Regions from separate parts of the Micromonospora sp. B006 genome, predicted to be linked through region 2. Evidence: predicted binding sites of a transcription regulator. Region 2 holds the regulator's gene; the other holds the start of a gene.
The links. The regulator HspR, encoded in region 2, represses chaperone genes until heat shock. The targets are predictions, from matches to a motif close to TTGAGTNNNNNNNACTCAA.

Region 1 (4,415 bases), 2.4 Mb from region 2:
GTGTGCACGGTCAGCGCCTCCCGCACCTCGGCCGGCAGGTCGTCCAGGTCCGGCTCGTTGCGCTTCGGGATGATCACCTCGGTGAGGCCGGCCCGGTGCGCGGCGAGCAGCTTCTGCTTCACCCCGCCGATCGGCAGCACCCGGCCGGAGAGTGTCACCTCGCCGGTCATCCCGAACTCGGGCCGCACCGGCCGCCCGGTCACCAGGGACGCCAGCGCGGTGACCATGGTGATACCGGCGCTCGGCCCGTCCTTGGGCACCGCGCCCGCCGGGACGTGCAGGTGGATCCGCCGCCCGGCCAGCGCGTTCGGGTCCAGCCCGTAGCGCCGTCCGTTCGACCGCAGGTACGACCACGCGATGTGCGCGGACTCCTTCATCACGTCGCCGAGCTGACCGGTGAGCGTCAGCCCCGGCTCACCCTCCATGGTGGTGGCCTCGATGAACAGCACGTCGCCACCGGCGCCGGTGACGGCCAGCCCGGTCGCCACGCCGGGCACGGCGGTGCGTTCGGCCGACTCCGGTGTGAACTTCGGCCGGCCCAGGTAGCGGGCCAGGTTGCCGGCGTCGACGTGCACCGCCGCCGGGTCGCCGGCCAGCGCGACGGCGACCTTGCGCAGGATCTTGGCCAGGGCCCGTTCGAGCTGCCGGACGCCGGCCTCCCGGGTGTACTCGCCCGCGATCAGCGCCAGCGCCTCGTCGGCGATCGTGACCTCCCCGGTGGTCAGCCCGGCCCGTTCCCGCTGCCGGGGCAGCAGGTGGTCGCGGGCGATTGCCACCTTCTCGTCCTCGGTGTAGCCGTCCAGCGCGACCAGCTCCATCCGGTCCAGCAGCGGGCCGGGGATCGCCTCGACCACGTTGGCGGTGGCCAGGAACAGCACGTCGGACAGGTCGAGGTCGACCTCCAGGTAGTGGTCGCGGAACGTGTGGTTCTGCGCCGGGTCGAGCACCTCCAGCAGGGCCGCCGCCGGGTCGCCGGAGTACCCGGCGGCCAGCTTGTCGACCTCGTCGAGCAGCACGACCGGGTTCATCGAGCCGGCCTCACGCAGCGCCCGCACGATCCGGCCGGGCAGCGCGCCGACGTAGGTGCGCCGGTGGCCGCGGATCTCCGCCTCGTCCCGGACACCGCCGAGGGAGACGCGGACGAAGTTGCGGCCCAGCGCCCGGGCGACCGACTCGCCGAGGCTGGTCTTGCCCACTCCGGGCGGGCCGGCCAGGGCGAGCACCGCGCCGGAGCCGCGTCCGCCGACCACGCCGAGGTTGCGCTCCGCGCGCCGGTTGCGCACCGCGAGGTACTCCAGGATGCGGTCCTTCACGTCGGCCAGGCCGGCGTGGTCGGCGTCGAGCACCGCACGCGCCGCGGCCAGGTCGGTGTTGTCAGCGGTACGCGTGTTCCACGGCATCTCCAGCACGGTGTCCAGCCAGGTACGGATCCAGCCCGCCTCGGGTGAGGCGTCGCTGGCCCGCTCCAGCTTGCCGACCTCGCGCATCGCCGCCTCGCGCACCTTCTCCGGCAGGTCGGCGGACTCCACCCGGGAGCGGTAGTCGGCGGACCCGTCCGGCTCGTCCTCGCCGAGTTCCTTGCGGATCGCGGCGAGCTGCTGGCGGAGCAGGAACTCGCGCTGGGACTTCTCCAGCCCCTCGCGTACGTCGCTGTTGATCTGCTCGGTGACCTCCTGCTCGGCCAGGTGCTCCTTCACCCAGCCGACCAGCAGCTCCAGCCGGGCGGTGACGTCCGGCGCGGCGAGCAGCTCGGTCTTCTGCGCCAGGCTGAGCCAGGGCGCGTAGCCGGCCGAGTCGGCCAGCTCGGACAGGTCCGTCATCCGCTCCATCGCGTCGATCACCTGCCAGGCGCCACGCTGCTGGAGCACTGACGTCATGAGCGCGCGGTACTCGCGGGCGAGTTCCCGGGCGCGGCCCGCCGGTGCGGGCTCGTCGAGGGTCGCCGCCTCGACCCAGAGGGCGGCGCCGGGCCCGGGCACGCCGGAGCCGATGCGGGCGCGGGTGAGGCCGCGGATCACCGCGGCCGGCTCGCCGCTGGGCAGCCGGCCCACCTTCTCGATGGTCGCGACCACGCCGACGGAGCCGTACTCGCCGTCGAGGCGGGGCACGGCCAGGAGTTCCTTGTCTCCGGTGGCGCGGGCCGCGTCGACAGCGGCCTGGGTGGTGGGGTCGAGGGTCACCGGGATGACCATCCCGGGCAGCAGGACGGCGTCGGTCAAGGGAAGTACCGGAAGAGTTGCCATCGAACACCTGCCATCACGTCGGTTGAGCGTGTTTGGCTCAAGTAACAAAACGTGCCCCTTGTTCCGGGTTGTGATCCACGCCACTGCGGCCACTGCCCCCGGCCCCGTTCGGGCACCGGCCCTCTATTGGCCGCGACGGTTACCGGCACGACCCGCCGAATGCAAAGAGGCGGGTATTGTTGCGAAATTACCGCCAGGTAAGTCAGACTCTTAGCACACCCCGCCCGACACAGGGAGTAATGGCGATGGCAAGGAAAGTAATCACCGTTCTGACCGACGACCTCGACGGCGGAAAGGCCGATCGGACCGTCGAGTTCAGCCTGGACGGCGTGGCGTACACGATCGACGTGTCCGACGAGAACGCGGGCGTTCTGCGCAAGGCACTGGACCCGTACATCAGCGCTGGCAGGCGGATCGGCCGCGGCGCGACCGAGGTCGCGCGCACCACCCGGCGCACGGGCCGGCCGAGCACCTCGGGAATGGACCGCGAGCAGAACCGCGCCATCCGCGAATGGGCGGCCAAGAACGGGCACGAGATTTCCGAGCGCGGGCGCATCCCGGTGTCGGTCGTCGAGGCGTACAAGAACCGCTGAGCGCTAAACACTCACCGTCGGGCGTCCCGGGGTCACGCTGAGAAATCGGAGCGGGCCGCCCGGCCTTTTGTGTCGTCGATGACTTTCATCGGGCTGGATTCCGGCGGCACGAAATTTCTTCCCGGATCCAATCCCACGCTTCCCTGCCGGACCCGCCGTGCGGACATGCGACGGCCGCGGCCACCCGGAAGGTTCCCCGGGCGACCGCGGCCGTCGCACTCTCTCAGTTGACCCGGATGCGCACCACGTCGATGGCGGGAGTCTGGTTCGCCCGCTCCATCATCGGGATGCGGTGCGAACCGTCACCGGCCCAGACCGCGCACTGCGCCACACCCGACTGCGCCAGGCCCGGGATCTGGATCAGCACGTCGTCCGGCTGGTTGCCGCCGCGGCCGTCCTCGGTGGCGACGAAGAACGCCGGCACGTCCTGCGGGTTCGGGGGCTGCCGGGTGCTGCCGAGCATCCGGCAGGCGGTGTGGAAGTGGCCGCGCACCAGGCCCTCGCCGTTGAGCAGCGAGCTCTCCAGGTAGTAGCCGCCCTGCCCGGCCGCCAGGAAGCGGTCCCGCACCAGGTTCTTGGTGGTCACCCGGAGCGTGAACGGCTGATTGCGCCGCACCTGGTTCGGGAACTGCGTGATCAGCAGCGACGGGTTGTTCGCCGCGGCGCCCACCTCACCGAACGCGGTGCTGACGCACCGGTTGCCGTTCTGGAAACCGTCGTGCCCCTGCAGTTGGCTGCCGGAGCAGTCCTTGGCGAGCACGTTCAGCCCGTTGCCACCGCCGTTGTTCTGACCGCCGCCGTTGTTGTTCCCGCCACCGTTGTTCCCGCCGGTCGGACTGCCGGTCGGACCGCCGGTCTGGCCGCCGTTGTTGCCCCCGTTCTGACCACCGCCGTTCTGGCCGCCGCCGTTGCGCGGGACGTCGGTCAACGCGCATCGGGCGAACTGGTCCAGGCCCTGCGGACGCTGGGCGAACCGGCCGATGGCCGTGGCGATCCGGTTGAGCGCCGCGGTCCGCTTGTCCGCCAGCGGGCCCAGGATCGCGTTGTCGATGAACTCGCCGCCGTTGCGGCCCTCCGCCGCGAGCCGCCGGTTCGCCTCGGCGATCTGCGACGTCAGCGCCGCCAGTTCGCGGTCCACCTCGGCACGGGCCCGGCCGGGCACCTGCGGCAGCCGGCCCCGGACGTCCGGGCAGGCCACGGTCGGGGCGCCGGCGCCGCCCGCGGTCGTCTGCTGGCACTCGGCCGGCGACATCTGGCCGTCGCCCCAGTGGTTGCGGACCCAGCGGCCGTTCTGCCAGGTACGGGTGGTGCTGCCCTGGCCGTCCGGGGCGGTCGCCCCCGGGCTGGCGGGCACACAGGACGCCGAGGCGGCACGGGTGGTCGTCCGCCGGTCCTGGGCGGACGAGATCTGGGTGACGGCGACGATGCCGCCGAAGACCGCGAGCGTGCCGACCACTGCCAGCACCCGCTTGCTCCGCGCGTTACCGGATGACCGGCGCGCCCGTGTGGACCTGCGCATCGAATTGCTCTCCTTCTCGATCCGGTAGTTGACTGGTGATCCCGGCGGACCGATGAATTC
Region 2 (4,415 bases):
GAGGCGCTCGCCGACATCCTCGGCGCGTCGCTGATGCTGGGTCAGCTCTCCGGGCTGCGCGAGCAGGCCGCCGGGCTGCTGACCGAGCAGATCGCCATTCCGGCGGGGTCGAAGTACGTCAACAAGCGGCTGGGTGACACCAAGGCCCGGACCCGGACCAGCGCGTCGATCGTCGCCGTGCTGCGTCAGGGCACGGTGAACGTCTCGCCGGATCCCACCTTCCGGTTCGAAGCCGGCGACGTGGTCGTCGTGGTCGGTACCCGTCAGGGGCTCGACGGCGTCACCGCGATCCTCGCCGAGACCGACCCGGACGTCTGACGCGTATGCACGAAACCACAATCCTGCTCATCGAGGTCGGTGCGCTGCTGCTCCTGCTCGGCCTGCTCGGCCGGCTGAGCCGTCGCGTCGGTGTCTCGCCCATCCCGCTCTACCTGCTCGCCGGCCTGGCGTTCGGGCACGGTGGCCTGCTGCCGCTCAACGCCAGCGAGGAGTTCTTCGCCGTCGGCGCCGAGATCGGCGTGATCCTGCTGCTGGTCATGCTCGGCCTGGAGTACAGCGCCAACGAACTGGTGGGCAACCTCCGCTCGGCCGCGCCGGCCGGTCTGATCGACGCGGTTTTCAACGCGCTGCCCGGCTTCGGGTTCGCGCTGCTGCTCGGGTGGGGCTGGGTCGCGGCCGTGGTGCTCGGAGGCGTCACCTGGGTGTCGTCCTCAGGCGTGATCGCCAAGGTGCTCGGCGACCTGGGCCGGGTCGGTAACCGGGAGACGCCGGTGATCCTCTCCGTCCTCGTGATCGAGGACCTGGCGATGGCCCTCTACCTGCCGCTGGTCACCGCGCTGCTCGCCGGGGTCGGCCTCATGAAGGGCGGCATCGCGCTCGCCATCGCGGTGTTCACCGTCGTCGTGGTGCTGGCCGTGGCGATCCGGTACGGCCACCTGATCTCCGCCGCGCTGTCGGCCAAGGACCCGGAGGCGCTCCTGCTCGGGGTGCTCGGCCTGACCCTGCTCGTGGCGGGCGTCGCGGCAAAGCTCCAGGTCTCCGCCGCGGTCGGCGCGTTCCTGGTCGGCATCGCGTTGTCCGGGCCGGTGGCGCACCACGCCACCGAACTGCTCTCCCCGCTGCGGGATCTCTTCGCCGCTGTCTTCTTCGTGTTCTTCGGGCTGGTCACCAACCCGCTGGACATGCCGCCGGTGCTGCTGCCCGCGCTGGTGCTGGCTGTGGTCACCATGGCGACGAAGGTGGCTACCGGCTACCTGGCCGCCCGCCGGGCGGGGATCGCCGAGCCCGGTCGCTGGCGGGCCGGCCTGGCGCTGACACCGCGCGGCGAGTTCTCCATCGTCATCGCCGGACTCGCAGTCGCGGCCGCCTACCCGGTGAACCCGAAGCTGGCGGCGCTCGCCACCGCGTACGTGTTGATCACGGTGGTGACCGGGCCGCTGCTCGCCCGGCTGCCCGACACCCAGTGGTTCAAGCAGTGGCTGCGCACCCGCGCCGCCGCCGCCCGTGCGGCAGCGGCGTTGCCCGCGCCGACCGGGGACTGACACGCGCCGGGCCAGACCAGCCACAGGCAGATCCGGCCCGGCGTTGTCAAATTGATCCCCGGAAGGTCTACCCCTGCTCCGCTCAGCCGCGTTAACGTTTCGGCCCAGCAGCCAGGGTCCGCGGGTGGCCGGTGCCCCCGCCAGCGCAAGCGGAAGGTCGGCCGGTGAGCGTGCAGGAAGAGACGTTCCACGGCTTCGCCAACCCGGTCGATCCCTCGCCCGCCGAACTCCGGGCGTGGGCCTATCAACCGGATTCGGTGCCGCTGACCTCGATGCCGCCCGACTGGGACCTGCTGGTCGCCGGTGACCACCTGGTCCAGACGTTGTTCGACCTGGCGATGGACCAGGGCTGCCCGGCCCGCCGGTTCACGCTGCACTGCCTCTACATCTACGCCGCCGACGGCATCCGGACGAACTTCCGTGCCCATCCCAAGCGCCGGTTCCGCAAGCTGGTCGAGCAGGCCGAACGCTCCGGTGACGACCTGATGCGCAACTGGGCGCACAACAGCCGCGTGTTGCTCGCCCGGCCGGACCTCTTCGTCTACCGGGACTGGTGCGAGGGCGGCCTGGTCCGCGAGAACCGCCGCCTCTGACGCGTCGCCCTACCCGGAACACGAACGGGCCGGGATCCCGAGCACACGAACGGGCCGGGATCCCCCGTGGATCCCGGCCCGCACGTCGGCGGATCGTCAGGTCGACCCGCCCTGCTTCTTGCGCCTCTCGTCGTCCCGGGCCCGGTCCACGCCGTGGTCCGTCTGGTCGGCGAAGCGCCCTTCCTTGACCTTGTCGCTGAAGCGTCCCTCGGTGACCCGGTCGAACCGCTCGCGGACGTTCTCGGCCACCTTCTCCAGCCGTTCCTCGGCGCGTTCCGCCACCTTCTTCGCCGGTTCCGCCATGGCTCCCCCTGCCAGCTCGGCGTCCGATTTAGGGGTTTTGGCCCTACCGGCGAGCCTAGTCGACAGCGCCCTGCCGCATCCCGCATTCCTCCGACGAGCGCCCCAGACCATGGACGCACGAAGGCCGGACGCACGAAGGCCGGCGCGGCCCCGGGGGAGCGGGGCGCGCCGGCCTTCCGGTGAAGGTCAGCGGTCGGGAGCGCGGCGCGGTCGCCACACGACGAGCGCGGTGGACGTGCGGTTGGTCGGCACGAGATCGCCGCGGGGAAAGCCGCCGAGCGACTCCAGCTCGGCGATCCGCCGGTACGCGGCGTCCAGCTCCGCCTCCAGACGGGCCACCCGCTGCTGCGCCTCTTCGAGCAGCCGCTCCAGCCCGATGATCCGCTTGACCCCGGCCAGGTTGATCCCGTCGTCCTGGCTGAGCCGCTGCACCTCGCGCAGCAGCACCACGTCCCGGACGCTGTACCGGCGACCACCGCCGGACGCCCGGCCCGCCTGCACCAGGCCCAGCCGGTCGTACTGGCGCAGCGTCTGGGGGTGCATCCCCGCCATCCGCGCAGCCACCGAGATCATCAAGACCTTGGCCTCGTAGGCCGGGTCACCTGAGCCGACGTAACCCTCCGACATGCCCGCTCACCTCCGCTGCCGCCGTCAACTGAATCGACGTACCCGCGCGTCGAGATGTTCCCGCGCGGCGGGCGGAGTCTGCGCCGCGAAGGTCTCCAGCGCCGCCCGCGCCTCGTCCGAGACCTTCGCCGGGACCACCACGTCGAGCGTGACCAGCAGGTCACCGGCGCGGCCGTCCTTGCGTACGACGCCCATGCCGCGGGCGCGCAGCACCCGCCCGCTCGGCGTACCCGGTGGCACCCGCAGCGTCACCGTCCCGTCCAGGGTCGGGACGCGCAGGTCCGTGCCGAGAACCGCCTCGGCGTACGTGATCGGGACGTTCAGGGTCAGGTCGTCCCCGGTGCGCCCGAACAGCTCGTCCGGGCGGACCTTCACCTGCACGAACAGGTCGCCCGCCGGACCGCCCCGCTCGCCGGGCTCACCCCGGCCGGCCAGCCGGATCCGCTGTCCGTCGGCCACTCCGGCGGGGAAGCGCACGTTGAGCGTGCGGGTCTTGGTGACCCCGCCGGTGCCGTGGCACTCCGGGCACTTCTCCTCGACGATCGTGCCGACGCCCTGACAGTTGCGGCACGGCTCGGAGAAGCTGAACGACCCCTGGTTGCGGGTGGTCACCCCGGCGCCGTGACAGACCGGGCAGGCCACCGGCTGCGTACCCGGCTTCGCGCCGTTGCCGTGGCAGGTGTCGCAGACGCCGGGCGCGCGCAGCGTCAGCGGCAGCGTGACGCCGCGGACCGCGTCGGAGAAGTCGAGCGCCACCTCGGTCTCGACGTCCCGGCCGCGCGCCGGGCCGCGCGGGCGCGCCGCGCCGCCCCCGCCGCCTCCGGAGAAGATCGAGCTGAACAGGTCGGTGAAACCGCCACCGCCGAACCGGGTGTCGCCGCCGCCCGCGCCGCCGCCGAACAGGTCGGAGACGTCGAACGGCACGCCGCCCGGCTGGCCCGGGCCACGGGCGTTGCGCCGGAAGGCACCCGAGCCGAACAGCGAGCGCATCTCGTCGTACTCGCGTCGCTTCTTCTCGTCGCCCAGCACCGCGTACGCCTCGGAGACGGTCTTGAACCGCTCCTCGGCCCCGGTGTCGCCGGGGTTGTGGTCCGGGTGCGACTCCCGGGCCAGCTTGCGGTACGCCTTCTTGATCTCGTCCGAGGAGGCGGACTTCTCCACGCCCAGCGCGGCGTAGTAGTCCTTCTCGATCCAGTCCTTGGAACTCACCGGTCCACCCCCTTCCACGGGTCGAAGCCCGGCCGTCCCGCCCGCCCGGTGCGGGCGAGCGGGACGTCACGGGTCGGCACTACTCCGGGTCCGCGACCGCGACCATGGCGGGCCGCAGCAGCCGCTCGCCGAGCTGGTAACC

Region 1: the regulator HspR is predicted to act here: its motif matches at 2,266-2,284, upstream of lon (endopeptidase La).

Annotation. Positions count from the first base shown of each region.
Region 1 covers NZ_CP030865.1:2,598,246-2,602,660, forward strand. The annotation lists gene lon (endopeptidase La) at 1-2,243, opposite strand, end outside; gene MicB006_RS12425 (Lsr2 family protein) at 2,489-2,836, shown strand; gene MicB006_RS32000 (hypothetical protein) at 3,060-4,355, opposite strand.
Region 2 covers NZ_CP030865.1:148,601-153,015, reverse strand. The annotation lists gene MicB006_RS00745 (cation:proton antiporter regulatory subunit) at 1-318, shown strand, start outside; gene MicB006_RS00740 (cation:proton antiporter) at 324-1,541, shown strand; gene MicB006_RS00735 (hypothetical protein) at 1,706-2,134, shown strand; gene MicB006_RS00730 (hypothetical protein) at 2,231-2,437, opposite strand; gene MicB006_RS00725 (heat shock protein transcriptional repressor HspR) at 2,624-3,064, opposite strand; gene dnaJ (molecular chaperone DnaJ) at 3,089-4,273, opposite strand; gene grpE (nucleotide exchange factor GrpE) at 4,353-4,415, opposite strand, start outside.